Regions from separate parts of the Serratia sp. HNCC26DJ206 genome, predicted to be linked through region 2. Evidence: predicted binding sites of a transcription regulator. Region 2 holds the regulator's gene; each other region holds the start of a gene.

Region 1 (4,626 bases), on a different contig from region 2:
CCTTGAATCTGCCGCTCGATACGCTGCTGGTGTATGCCAATGGGATTTTCGTGCTGATTTATCTGCTGTGTATGCTGGCGGGCTGCCGGATCTTGCAGGGCCGTTCGCGGCTGATGGCGGTGATTGGTTCAATACTGTGTCTGTTGCTGCTGGTGATTATCGGCTGGAAAAGCCTGTATGCGTTGGTGATGCTGGCGCTGATCTGGCTGGTGCTGCCGCGCAAGCCGCAGGTGGTTGTCAGGAAGCAATAAGGGCGCGTAACCGCGCCCTCGTCAATCTTATTCGTCTGCGGGTTTGGTGGCTGGCGCGGCATTCAGCTTGCCTTCCAACTCGGCCAAACGCTGTTCCAGCAATGCCAGTTTCTCACGGGTGCGCAGCAACACCTGGGTCTGCACGTCGAACTCTTCGCGGTTAACCAGATCCAAACGGGTCAGCTGCGATTGCAACACTTGGCGAACCTTTTTCTCAACGTCTTCCCCGAATTCCCGTACGCCTTTAGGCAGAGATTCTTGTACCTGGCGTGCGATCTGTTCAATTTTTTTCGGGTCAATCATGGCATTTCCCTTTCTGATATTGAGTGGCTGATGCCTAGTGTAATGCGAGTTGCCCGCCGGATAAACCAATACTCGTCATCTAACGTCATGGCTTGAAAGACGGGGGTGATGGCGTTATAGTCGAAGGGCTTATTCTCAGGGCGGGGTGAAAGTCCCCACCGGCGGTAAATCACCTTCTACGGTGAAAGCCCGCGAGCGCTCAACCTGTTCTCAGGAATCGGTTAGAGGTCAGCAGATCCGGTGTAATTCCGGGGCCGACGGTTATAGTCCGGATGGGAGAGAGTAACGACACCTGTCGGGCTTATGCCCGCTTGCGTTATTTTTTCGGCTATGGTTATAGCCACTCCTCAAGCTAGCCCTGGTTCTGGTAATCCATAATTTTAATGAGGTTTTTTACCATGAATCAGACTCTACTTTCAGATTTCGGCACGCCAGCGGAACGCGTTGAACGCGCGCTCGATGCATTGCGCAATGGGCGCGGTGTGATGGTGCTCGATGATGAAAATCGTGAAAACGAAGGCGATATGATCTTCGCCGCAGAAACCATGACCGTTGAGCAGATGGCGCTGACCATTCGCCACGGCAGCGGTATTGTGTGCCTGTGTATCACCGAAGATCGCCGCCAGCAGCTTGAGCTGCCGATGATGGTCACCAACAACTCCAGTCAGTTCCAGACGGCGTTCACCGTGACCATCGAAGCCGCGCAGGGCGTGACTACCGGCGTATCGGCTTCCGATCGCCTGACCACCATTCGCGCAGCCATTGCCGACCATGCCAAGCCGAGCGATTTGAGCCGCCCAGGCCACGTGTTCCCACTGCGTGCCCAGCCGGGTGGCGTACTGAGCCGCCGTGGTCACACCGAAGCGACGATCGATCTGGTCTCTATGGCCGGTTTCAAACCTGCCGGTGTGCTGTGTGAACTGACCAACGATGATGGCAGCATGGCGCATGCGCCGGAAGTGATCGCGTTTGCCAAACAACACGAAATGGTTGTATTGACCATCGAAGATCTGGTGGCCTACCGTCAGGCGCAGGAAAAAAAAGCCAGTTAATACGTTGATTGGTATGAAAAAGCCGCTTTATCAGCGGCTTTTTTACGCCTAGTGAGCTTAACCAATCCCGCCGCTTTGCAGCAGCGTCAGGCTGAACCCCATCACTGCCATGCCACATAACACGCCATAACTTGGGTTATTGTGTGGATCGATCTCTTTCGCCAGCGGCATTAACTCATCTACCGACAGTGCCACCATAATCCCTGCGACCGCAGCCATAATCGATGCCATCACTACCGGTGAGATCATCGGGCCCAGCAACAGGAAGGCCATAACGCCCCCCAGAATTTCTGCCAAGCCGGAGATCCCTGACCACAGCAGCGCCTTGGTTTTGGAACCGGTCGCCGCATACACCGGCCCGGCGACCGCTAGCCCTTCGGGAATATTGTGGATCGCTACGGCCAAGGCAATTCCCATGCCCAGCTCTAGATCGGCGCTGGCCGTCACAAAGGTGGCGATGCCTTCTGGGAAGTTGTGCAGGCTGATACCCAACGTCAGCAGGACTGCCGTGCGCTTCAGGTTGTGCGGCTTAATCGGCTTTTGCATCAGATCCTGTGGATGCTGGTGTGGCAACATGCGATCGAGCGCAAAATAGCCCAGCAGCCCGAGCATGAACATGCCATAGCCGAGCACGGGTGACACCCCAGGGGTATGCAATGCGGCAGGCAGCATTTCCATCAATGAAATCAGCAACATAATCCCGGCGGCAAAACCGAGGGAAAACGCCAGCAGGCGGTTGGATGGCTTCTGGCCAATAATGCCGAACAGGGCACCGACAAAGGTTGCGCCACCGGCCAGCAGGGTCAGAATCAGCGGTACTGACAAGATAGGTTCCTTTACGCTAATGATTATTGTTTATGCTCCGATACTAACAGAGTAACGGCATAAATCGAGCGGATTTGGCTGATTGCTTCCATTGAGCTAGCCGTTCAAATTTATTGAAGATCATTATCATGGTTATCCGGCTGTCTCCGTAAAGCAAAGGGCGTAATGTAGTCAGCAGAAAGCCTATTACGCTAACCAAAGGATAACTTATGACCACCTCTCGTATGCGTGCACTGTTTCTTGGTCACGGTAGCCCGATGAACGTGCTGGAAGAGAACCGTTACACCCAGGCATGGCGTGCGCTGGGTGAACAGTTACCGCGTCCGAAAGCGATCGTTGCTGTTTCTGCCCACTGGTATACCCGGGGCACCGCTGTGACGGCGATGGAACAGCCAAAAACCATTCACGATTTTGGTGGCTTTCCTCAGGCATTGTTTGATACCCAGTATCCGGCACCCGGTTCACCCGAACTGGCGGCTCAATTGCAAACCTTGCTGGCTCCGATCGAGGTGGGGGCGGATACCGGTGAATGGGGATTGGATCACGGCACTTGGGGCGTACTGATCAAAATGTACCCGCAAGCGGATATCCCGGTGGTGCAGCTCAGCATTGATGGTACTCAGCCTGCGCAATATCACTATGAGCTTGGTCGCAAGCTGGCAGCGTTGCGCGATCAAGGCATCATGATCGTTGCTAGCGGTAACGTGGTGCATAACCTGCGGATGGTGAAATGGCAGGGGAATGCCAGCCCGTACCCATGGGCAGAATCATTCAATCAGTACGTGCGCGATAACCTGAATTATCAGGGTGAGAATCATCCACTGGTGAACTTTATGCAGCATGAAGGTGCTGCGTTGTCGAACCCGACGCCGGAACATTACCTGCCGTTGCTGTATGTGCTGGGGGGTTGGGACGGTAAAGAGCCGATCTCAATCCCGGTCGATGGCATCGAAATGGGCGCGTTGAGCATGCTGTCGGTACAGGTAGGATAAGATGATTGGGCGTAACCGAGCGCTACGCCCAATCTATTACAACGGGTTATCAGCCAAGAATAATATGCGGATAGAAGCGTGACAGATCCTGAGTGATCAACTCGCGATCTTCCCGCAGGCCGATACCACAAGGTTGATCGTTAACCAGCCAGCTACCAATCAGCGTATAGCTGCCCTCAAACTGCGGCAACGGATGGAACTGCTGCACAATCATGCCTTCTTCGCCGTATGGCCCTTCAACACGCGCCACTTCCTGGCCGTTCTGTACGATCTGGATATTCGCCCCTTCGCGTGAGAACAGCGGTTTGGTGACGTAGTGATCCATCTGCGGATGATCGTCTTGCGCAAAGTAAGCCGGTAACAGGTTGGGATGGTTGGGGAACATTTCCCACAGCAGCGGCAACAGCGCCTTGTTGGAGATAATGCTCTTCCAGGCCGGTTCCAGCCAGCGCACGCCGGCGTCTTCCAGCTTGGTAGAAAAGTTCTCGCGCAGCATGAACTCCCACGGATAAAGCTTGAACAGGTTACCGATAACCTGGTTTTGCAGATCGGTAAACTGGCCTCTTTCCCCAAGGCCGATCTCTTCCATAAACAGGAATTCGGTCGGCAGACCGGCTTCCAGCGCACAATCTTGCAGATATTGCACCGTACCGCGATCTTCTTCGCTGTCCTGGCAGCAGGCCAGATGCAGCAGGTTAAAACCGTGATTGGCTTGCAGATCGGCAAAGCGTTCGATCAGTTTTTCTTGCAGGCTGTTGTACTGATCGGACTCGGGATCCAGCTTGCCGGCGTTGAGCTGATCTTCCAGCCACAGCCATTGGAAAAAGGCCGCTTCATACAGCGATGTGGGCGTATCGGCGTTGTTTTCCAGCAACTTGGGTGGATTCACACCGTCATAAGCCAGATCGAGGCGCGAATACAGCGAAGGCTGATTGGTGCGCCAGGAACTGCGAACAAACTCCCAGGTATGCTTTGGAATACAGAACTTGGTCATCAACTCGTCGCTGTTGACCACTCGCTTCACCGCTTTCAGGCACATTTGATGCAATTCTGCGGTGGCGTTTTCGATCTCTTCGATCTGTGCCAGGGTGAACTGGTAATAGGCGTCTTCACACCAGTACGGCTCGCCGTACATGGTGTGGAACTGGAAACCAAATTCAGTGGCTTTTTCGCGCCAGTCCGGGCGCTCGGTAATCGCAACGC
Region 2 (4,626 bases):
GAAAGCCGTTTCACCAAGAACCAAGATCTGAAAGTGCTGCCAGCGGCAGCATTGCGTGGCCAGATCATCCCTACGCCGATGGAAGTTAACATTCATAAGCATGATGCTGACCTGAGCAAAGGCGTTACCTTGGATCTGAGCGCTTTGGCCAAGCCAGCGGCAGATGCGGCAGCTAAGCGCTTTGAACTGCTGGGCGTGGCAAACCATGCGGGTGGTTATCCAATCAAAACCGATATTCAGCCGGGCGCATTTAAAGGCGATCTGGCAGTTTCCGGCGCTTACCAACTGAAGATTGGCGAGAAAGGGGCCGTGATCACCGGCTTCGATCAGGCCGGGGTGTTCTATGGCCTGCAATCTATTCTGTCGCTGATCCCGTCTGATGGCAGCAAGAAGATCGCCACACTGGATGCTAAAGACGCACCGCGTTTCCAATACCGTGGCATCTTCCTGGATGTGGCGCGTAACTTCCACCATAAAGATGCGGTGCTGCGTCTGTTGGATCAGATGGCGGCCTATAAGCTGAACAAATTCCACTTCCATCTGACGGATGATGAAGGCTGGCGCATTGAGATCCCAGGCTTGCCGGAACTGACCGAGGTGGGTGGGCAGCGTTGCCATGACCTGAGCGAAACCACCTGTCTGCTGCCACAATACGGTTCAGGCCCAGAACCGCACGGTGGTTTCTTCTCCCGTCAGGACTACATCGATATCGTCAAATATGCCCAGGCGCGCCAGATTGAAGTGATCCCTGAGATCGACATGCCTGCGCATGCTCGCGCTGCGATTGTTTCCATGGAAGCGCGCTACAAGAAACTGCTGGCCGAAGGTAAAGAGAAAGAGGCGAATGAGTTCCGTCTGGTGGATCCGACAGATACCTCTAATACCACCTCAGTGCAGTATTTTAACCGTCAGAGCTACCTGAACCCGTGCCTGGATTCATCCAAAAACTTTGTTGATAAAGTGATTGGTGAAGTCGCCCAGATGCACAAAGAAGCCGGTCAACCACTGCAAACCTGGCACTTTGGTGGGGATGAAGCGAAGAATATCCGCTTGGGTGCTGGTTATACCGATGTGAAGAAGCCGGAAGCGGGCAAGGGCATTCTTGATCTGAGCAAAGAAGATAAACCATGGGCCAAGTCTGAGGTTTGTCAGGCGATCATCAAAGGCGGCAAAGTGGAAGATATGGAGCACTTGCCGAGCTACTTCGGGCTTGAAGTTAGCCAACTGGTGAAAGCGCACGGTATTGACAGAATGCAGGCGTGGCAGGATGGCCTGAAAGATGCCAAAGACTCGAAAGCTTTCGCGACTAAGAATGTTGCGGTGAACTTCTGGGATACCCTGTACTGGGGCGGCTTCGACTCGGCTAACGACTGGGCGAACAAGGGTTATGACGTTGTGCTCTCCAACCCGGATTACGTTTACATGGATTTCCCTTATGAAGTGACCCCGGAAGAGCATGGTTACTACTGGGGCACCCGCTTCAGCGATGAGCAGAAGATCTTCAGCTTCGCGCCAGACAACCTGCCACAAAACGCTGAAACTTCGGTTGACCGTGATGGCAACCACTTCACTGCCAAGAGTGATAAACCATGGCCGGGTGCTTATGGTCTTTCAGCCCAGCTGTGGAGTGAGGTTGTGCGTACCGATCAGCAAATGGAATATATGATTTACCCACGAGCGCTGTCGGTTGCGGAACGTGCTTGGCATCGTGCGAGCTGGGAACAGGACTATAAAGCCGGCCGTGAATACAAAGGTGGCGAAACCCATCAGGTCGATACCAAGGCGCTAGAAAAAGACTGGCTGCACTTTGCCAACCTGATCGGGCAACGTGAGTTGGCCAAGCTGGATAAAAGTGGCGTGAGCTACCGTCTGCCAGTTCCGGGGGCACGCGTTGTCGATGGCAAACTGGAGGCTAATATCGCCTTACCAGGTCTGGGGATTGAATATTCTACCGACGGTGGCAAACAGTGGCAGCGCTATGACGATCGTGCTCGCCCGGCCGTTGCGGGTGATGTTCAAATCCGCGCGGTCAGCCCGGATGGCAAACGCTTCAGCCGTGCTGAGCCGGTAAAAGCCTAAGCCAAAACTCAGCCCATTTGCGTGTCGGCGGATGGGCTGCAGGTGAAGTCCCGTGTCAGAGAAAAGTGCTATAAGAGAGTGTAATATTTGGCATTATCATTGTCCCCGGCCTGTCCGGGGATTTTTTATCTGTAAATCGCAGGCACAAAAAAACCGCCATCAAGGCGGTTTCTCATTTCTGGCAGGCCAGAGTTATCGCTTATCGTGCAGCGTATCGTTTTCGCGGCAATCACCCACCTCACAATGGCCGTACAGGTACAGGCTGTGATTGGTGAGCTTGATACCGTGCTGTTTGGCGATATCACGCTGACGTACTTCGATAGGCTCGTCGCTGAACTCGATCACTTTGCCGCAGTCCAGGCAAATCAGGTGGTCGTGATGATGTTGCTGGGTCAGTTCGAATACGGATTTACCGCCTTCAAAATTGTGACGAGTCACAATGCCCGCGTCATCAAATTGGTTCAGCACGCGGTAAACCGTTGCTAAGCCAATTTCTTCACCCATATCTATCAGTTTTTTGTACAGATCTTCCGCACTGACGTGATGGCATGCCGGATCCTGCAAGACTTCCAGGATTTTGAGTCGCGGAAGCGTGACTTTTAAGCCGGCCTTCTTCAATGCGTTATTGTTGTCAGTCATGCGGATTCAGTCCTGTTACTATGCTAATCAAGTTGAGGCGTTTTAGCCTATGGCATCGGTCGGCACAAAGAGTTAATTGCGTCTCATTATAGAACCGCTTGCCCTAAATAGAAACCGTCGGTCGTTAACAAAGGTATATCTGCGCTGTTGCATAGGGTACATGCAACGTCTTGATGATGGATGGGATAAACCGATGCCGCAGTCTACCCTGATGGTGCGGGAAGTTACAGACTTGTTGCTTCTATTACTCTAATCCGCGATACCGATAGCAGCCCTGTAGCCAACACTATGCGCTTTGCAGGGCTTTTGTACAATATCTGGAAAGGGGTACTTAGCCGACGATGTCAGCCAGGCTCAGCTCTTCGCTGATCTGTTTGACCCAGGCATCTACGCGTTCGTTGGTCAACTCAGGCTGACGATCTTCGTCAATGGCCAAGCCGACAAAGTGATGGTCGTCTGCCAAGCCTTTAGAGGCTTCGAAGTGGTAACCCTTGGTTGGCCAGTGGCCGATGATCGCAGCACCGCGTGGTTCAATGATGTCACGGATGGTACCCATCGCATCGCAGAAATATTCTGCATAGTCTTCTTGGTCACCACAACCAAACAGCGCCACCAGTTTGCCGTTGAAGTCAATATCTTCCAGCGTTGGGAAGAAGTCATCCCAGTCACACTGGGCTTCACCGTAATACCAGGTTGGGATGCCGAGCAGCAGGATGTCGAAAGCTTCCAGATCTTCTTTACTGCTTTTGGCAATGTCGTGAATTTCAGCCACGTCTTTGCCATATTTTTGCTGAAGATTTTTCTGGATCATCTTGGCAATGTTTTCGGTATTGCCAGTATCGCTGCCAAAGAAAATGCCTACATGAGCCATATTGCAGATAACCTTTTTAATTCAGTGGATATACCTTTGGAGTTCGCGGGTTGCTTACCTGCAACGTCGAGCCTTTTGGGTATCGTCTTACGTGAGATCAAGGCAAGAGTTCAGCGTGGTGACTCTCTCTTACCGGTAAATATCTATCATGCCAGAAATGTGCTCTGGGGTTTTATCGCATTTATGCGATACCGGGGAATCACTACAAGCGGTGTTGATCCGGCGTCATCCTTAACGCCGAGCCGCGCGTGCGGCTGAAGAGATCATGGCTCTGGCTGCTCTTCCGCCAGTTTTGCCAGCAGCATTTGCTCAATCAATTCGCTGCGACTGATGTTGCGCTGGTCCGCCAGTTTGTTCAGAGCATCCACGGCGTCTGCGTTGATTTTCAGCTCCACACGCCGTAATCCACGCACTTTGTCACGCCGTAGCTGATTACGCTTATTGATTCTAAGCTGTTCATCACGGGAAAGCGGGTTGGTTTTCGGGCGCCCTGGACGGCGTTCATCTGCGAACAGATCCAGCGTCGTGCGATCCGTTTGTTCTTTTGCCATTGTTGCGGACTACTGCAAGGGAGTTTGCATCAGAAAGCGTTTTCACACTTCCAGACGGTTCAGTTAACACCATTCGGGCCAATAAACCCTAAGCCAAAATTTACCCCCAGCCAGGTGATGATTTGCACGTTGGACAGGGCGGCAAAATTATATCCCGCAGGATCCAAGCTATAGCAGCTTGAAAGACGTCGGAAATAGCGCGCCATATTACCCCAGCACATAGAGCAACGACAATGCTTAACTTAGCCAAAAACGCGCTAACTCGTTCTCTTTAGCACGTTTTTTCACCACTTTGTTTCAGGCTTCATCTAGAAAGCGGTGGATGGCCCGCAGCACTGCGTCCGGTTTCTCCGCATGAACCCAATGGCCGGTGCCTGCGACGACGTAAGCTCGAGCCTGCGGGAATTGGCGGGCAATATCTTCGCGGTATTCATCCTGCACATAAGGCGAAAGCCCACCGCGGATAAATAGCGTTGGATGTGGCCA
Region 3 (4,626 bases), on a different contig from region 2:
ATCCAAATGTTGCAGGATCTGCTGATCGACATTGGTGACGATGATTACCTGATGAAACCGCGCGTCGAAAGCAGCGGCGTCAATCTTTCACCGCTGACGGACGAAATGCTGTGCGCCACCGAACGCCTGCTGGACGTGATGGAAAAACCGCTCGATGCCCGCGTCTTGGGGCCGCAGATTGTGCGCGAGTTGTTGTATTACGTGCTGCGCGGCAGTTGCGGCGCGTCGTTGCAGGAGTTGGTCAACCGCCATACTCACTTCAGCCAGATTGCCAAAGCGCTGCGGCGGATTGAAAGCCAGTACGCCGATAACCTCAACGTCGAGCAGTTGGCCAACGAGGTGAATATGAGTATTTCGGCGTTCCACCATAACTTTAAAGCAGTAACCAATACGTCACCGTTGCAGTATGTGAAATCCTATCGCCTGCACAAAGCGCGGTTGCTGATGGTGCATGATGGGCTGAAAGCCAGCACGGCGGCGATCCGCGTGGGTTATGAAAGTGCTTCCCAGTTCAGCCGTGAGTTTAAGCGCCTGTTTGGCATTACGCCGAGCGATGAACTCGCCCGGCTGCGGGACAACAACGTGATAATGATGCAGGGTTAAGCGCTAGCGCGGCTCGCGCGCTTCTTGCGCCAAATCACCAACATCGCACCGAGCAGGCCGAAGACCAGCAGTGCGACGGGTAGGATCATCAACCCGGCCATCACCTGATCTTCATGGCGTTTCACCAGCGGGATCTGGCTGAAGGCGTAACCCAGGGTGATCACGGAACCGACCCAAAGCAGGCCACTCAACCAGTTAAAGATCTGAAAGCGTGTATTGCTCAGGCCGGAGATCCCCGCCATGGTCGGCAATAGCGTGCGGACGAACGCCAGAAAGCGCCCAATCAGCAGGGCCATCAGGCCGTGGCGGTTAAAAAGGACGTGGGCTCGTTGATGATATTGCAGCGGTAGCTGTAGCAGCCAGCCTTTTACCAGCGAAGTATGGCCTAACCATCGTCCTTGCAGATAACTCAGCCAGCAACCCAGGCTGGCGGCAACGGTCAGGATAATCAGGGCGGGGAGAAACCCCATTACGCCTTTGGCTATCAGTGCCCCGGCCAATAACAGCAGGCTGTCACCCGGCAGGAAGGAGGCGGGCAGTAATCCGTTTTCTAAAAACAGGGTGGCGAAAAGTACCAGGTAAACGACCCAAACCACGCCGGGCTCAGCCAAGGCAGCAAAGTCGTGCGTCCAAAGTGCGTGAACAATCTCTCTTAATACATCCATTTCTTGTCCTGTGGTGCCTGATCTGATTTTTTGCGGGCTACCATGCTTTAATCATGCTCAATTGTGTGCTGAGTGTACCGCTATTCGCTTAAGTGGACATTAAACAGAACGTAGAAATGTGCTACGAAGGGTAAAACGCGTAAAAAAAGGGCGGCAGAGTTGCCGCCCGCTAACGTTACGAGGCGATGCGTTTAAAACCGGCGGCCAGATCGTCGATCAGGTCCTGCACGTTTTCCAGCCCGATATGCAGACGCACCAGCGTGCCGGAGAAATCAACACCTCCCGCTGGGCGAATGGCCGCCAACTCTTCCGGCTGATTGGCCAGGATCAGCGACTCATAACCGCCCCAGGAATAGGCCATGCTGAAGTGGCTGAAGTTGTCGAGATAGTCGGCCAGTTGTCGATCGCTCAACCGCTGTTTCAGCACAAAGGAGAACAGGCCGTTGCAGCCGCTGAAATCACGGCGATAGAATTCATGGCCTTTACAGCTTGGCAGGGCCGGGTGATTGACCACCGCCACTTCTGGCCGCTGCGCCAGCCACTGTGCCACCGCGATGCTGCTCTGTTCATGCTGTTTCAACCGCACGTTCAGCGTGCGCAGGCCGCGGCTGGCCATGTAGGCGGTATCGGCGTCGACCATCTGGCCCATCAGATAGGAATATTCACGCAACTGATCCCAGCAGCGGGCATTGGCCACCGCCGTGCCGAGCATATAGTCGGAATGACCAATGATGTATTTGGTACCGGCCTGAATCGAAATATCGATGTCAAACTCCAACGCTTTGAACAGCACGCCAGCCGCCCAGGTATTGTCGATCATAATGACAATTTCCGGGTTCACGGCGCGGATGGCGCTGACGATTGCCGGAATGTCCTGCACTTCCATGGTGATAGAGCCGGGGGATTCGAGAAACACCACCTTGGTGTTGCTCTGGATCAGGTCGGCGATCCCGCTACCGATCAGTGGATCAAAATAGGTGGTGGCCACATTCATACGGCCAAGGATATGGGTGCAGAAATCCTGCGTGGGCTCATAAGCAGAACCGGTTACCAGCAGATGATCGCCCGCACCGACGAAAGACAGAATGGCATTCGCTACCGCAGCGGCCCCACACGGATACAGCACGCAGCCCGCGCCGCCTTCCAGTTCGGTCATCGCGTCCTGAAAGGCAAAATGGGTGAGCGTGCCGCGTCGCCCGTAAAACAGTTCACCTTGGGCACGTTTGGCGGTGGCATGCTTTTTGGCGGCAACCGATTCAAACACCAGTGAAGACGCGCGTTGGGTGACCGGGTTAACGGAGCCCTGCGTATAGCGTTTGCTGCGTCCGGCCACGATCAGCGCGGTTTCGATATTTTTTGACGTCATGCTTGATTTCCCTTTGCCTTGCTCCCCTGCGATAGCGCTTACGTTAGCATGGCGTTTAATAGCCATCCAGACGTTTTAACTGCTAAGAAAGGAAATGGGGGGATCGTTGTGTGCACAGCCAACGTACATACCGCTTGATATAAGACAAGTCTATTGAGTAAATAGTAATGATAACCACTATCAATTGCGGATTAATTTGATATCATCGCCAGCGGAATTCTTCCGTAAATGTCGAGATGGGTGGAGGCACAGCGTGAAAACGGCTGTCAGAACAATGAATCAAGAAGTCTGTGGCGCAGGCCGTGGGCAATGGAGTGCGCTGGGGCGCAAGCTGATCGCTTCACTGGTATTGGTGGCTGGGCTGGCGGGCAGCGTGCAGGCGGCTCCTGCCAATGCACCGGCAATCGCTGAAAGCGTGGCCGCCGCAACGGCTCCGGCGGAAAATAGGATGATGCCAGTGAACCCGGCACCAACGATCCAACCGCCAGAAACCCGTGGCATGGATCTCTCCGTCTGGGGGATGTACCAGCATGCGGACGTGGTAGTCAAAACCGTGATGATCGGCCTGGTGCTGGCTTCTATCGTCACCTGGACCATTCTGTTTGCCAAAGGCGGCGAACTGATTCGCTCCAAACGCCGTCTGCGCCGTGAACAACAGTCACTGGCCGATGTCCTCTCTCTGGACGATGCTACCGAACTGGCCCAAAGCTTTTCCGCAGAAAGTATCAGTGCGGTATTGCTGAACGATGCGCAGAACGAGCTGGATCTGTCGGCGGCCTCCAACGATAACAACGGTATTAAAGAACGCGCTGGCTTTCGCCTTGAGCGCCGCGTGGCAGCCTATGGGCGTCAACTGGGGCGTGGCAACGGTTTCCTGGCTACCATCGGTGCGATTTCACCGTTTGTTGGCCTGTTCGGCACCGTCTGGGGCATCATGAACAGCTTTATCGGCATCGCACAATCGCAAACCACCAATCTGGCGGTGGTGGCACCGGGGATCGCCGAAGCGCTGCTGGCAACCGCACTCGGTCTGGTGGCGGCGATTCCTGCGGTGGTGATTTACAACATTTTTGCCCGAGTGATTGGCGGCCATCGTGCCGAAGTCGGTGATATGGCTGCGCAGGTGCTGCTGCTGTTGGGGCGCGATCTGGATCTGGCGGCTACGATTGAGGCTAAACGCGCACAGCACCAGCACCAACTGCGGGTGGGGTGATTTATGGCGATGCGCTTGAATGAAGATCTGGACGACAGCGGCGAACTGCATGAAATCAACGTAACGCCGTTTATCGATGTCATGCTGGTGTTGTTGATTATCTTTATGGTGGCGGCACCGTTGGCCACGGTGGACATTCGTGTCGATCTGCCCGCTTCGACCGCCAAGCCGCAGCCGCGCCCGGAAAAACCGGTGTTTCTGTCGGTGAAGGCTGATAAGCAACTGTATGTAGGCGATGAGCCAGTGGTGGCCGAGCAACTGACGTCGGTGCTGGATCAACGCACCCAGTCGAATAAAGAAACCACCATTTTCTTCCAGGCGGATAAGAGCGTCGATTATGAAACGCTGATGAGCGTGATGGACACGCTGCGTAAATCCGGTTACCTGAAAGTGGGGCTGGTGGGGATGGAAGGCGTGGCTAAATAGGGGGGTAATGGTGCGAACCCGCCTCGCTGCTAAAACAATCCGAAGGGGCTAAATGCCTCACAGAAGGCTGACAAGCCGGTTATTAGGGGGAGCGTGCCGAAGGGGTCGTAACGGCGTAAGCCGTCGGAGTGCCCCTCGGTGCGCTAGACCCGGGTATCTCGGGCTAGAAAGCGACTTTGTCATCAACCTCAGGGGCTAAATGCCCCTTTTGCTTTATCTGGCAACAAGCGAAATTGATGGTCATATCTGCTTTAACAGCGCCTGTGAACCTGCGTGGCGCCAGTGGATCTGGCCTGGCAGGTATAGCCTGTTCTGCTCGACCGGGCGCTCTTCAATCAGTGCGGTAACCAGAT

What was found. The regulator Fur, encoded in region 2, represses iron uptake genes when iron is present. The targets are predictions, from matches to a motif close to ATAATAATGAGAACNACTATCAA.
Region 1: ygiD (4,5-DOPA-extradiol-dioxygenase) is a predicted target of Fur. The motif match lies at 2,545-2,567, and genes of this name have one in related genera.
Region 3: exbB (tol-pal system-associated acyl-CoA thioesterase) is a predicted target of Fur. The motif match lies at 2,796-2,818, and genes of this name have one in related genera.

What each region holds. Positions count from the first base shown of each region.
Region 1 covers NZ_JBXUGP010000006.1:153,424-158,049, reverse strand. Annotated here, with positions in the region: gene yjeH (L-methionine/branched-chain amino acid transporter) at 1-251, shown strand, start outside; gene ubiK (ubiquinone biosynthesis accessory factor UbiK) at 279-554, opposite strand; FMN riboswitch at 682-842, shown strand; gene ribB (3,4-dihydroxy-2-butanone-4-phosphate synthase) at 953-1,606, shown strand; gene zupT (zinc transporter ZupT) at 1,664-2,431, opposite strand; gene ygiD (4,5-DOPA-extradiol-dioxygenase) at 2,641-3,423, shown strand; gene AC2A1E_RS05955 (glutathionylspermidine synthase family protein) at 3,473-4,626, opposite strand, start outside.
Region 2 covers NZ_JBXUGP010000015.1:29,751-34,376, reverse strand. Annotated here, with positions in the region: gene AC2A1E_RS11645 (beta-N-acetylhexosaminidase) at 1-2,079, shown strand, start outside; gene fur (ferric iron uptake transcriptional regulator) at 2,272-2,718, opposite strand; gene fldA (flavodoxin FldA) at 3,050-3,589, opposite strand; gene ybfE (LexA regulated protein) at 3,853-4,140, opposite strand; gene ybfF (esterase) at 4,438-4,626, opposite strand, start outside.
Region 3 covers NZ_JBXUGP010000006.1:106,141-110,766, reverse strand. Annotated here, with positions in the region: gene AC2A1E_RS05760 (AraC family transcriptional regulator) at 1-603, shown strand, start outside; gene AC2A1E_RS05755 (DedA family protein) at 600-1,268, opposite strand; gene metC (cystathionine beta-lyase) at 1,444-2,634, opposite strand; gene exbB (tol-pal system-associated acyl-CoA thioesterase) at 2,888-3,847, shown strand; gene exbD (TonB system transport protein ExbD) at 3,851-4,273, shown strand; gene AC2A1E_RS05735 (LacI family DNA-binding transcriptional regulator) at 4,514-4,626, opposite strand, start outside.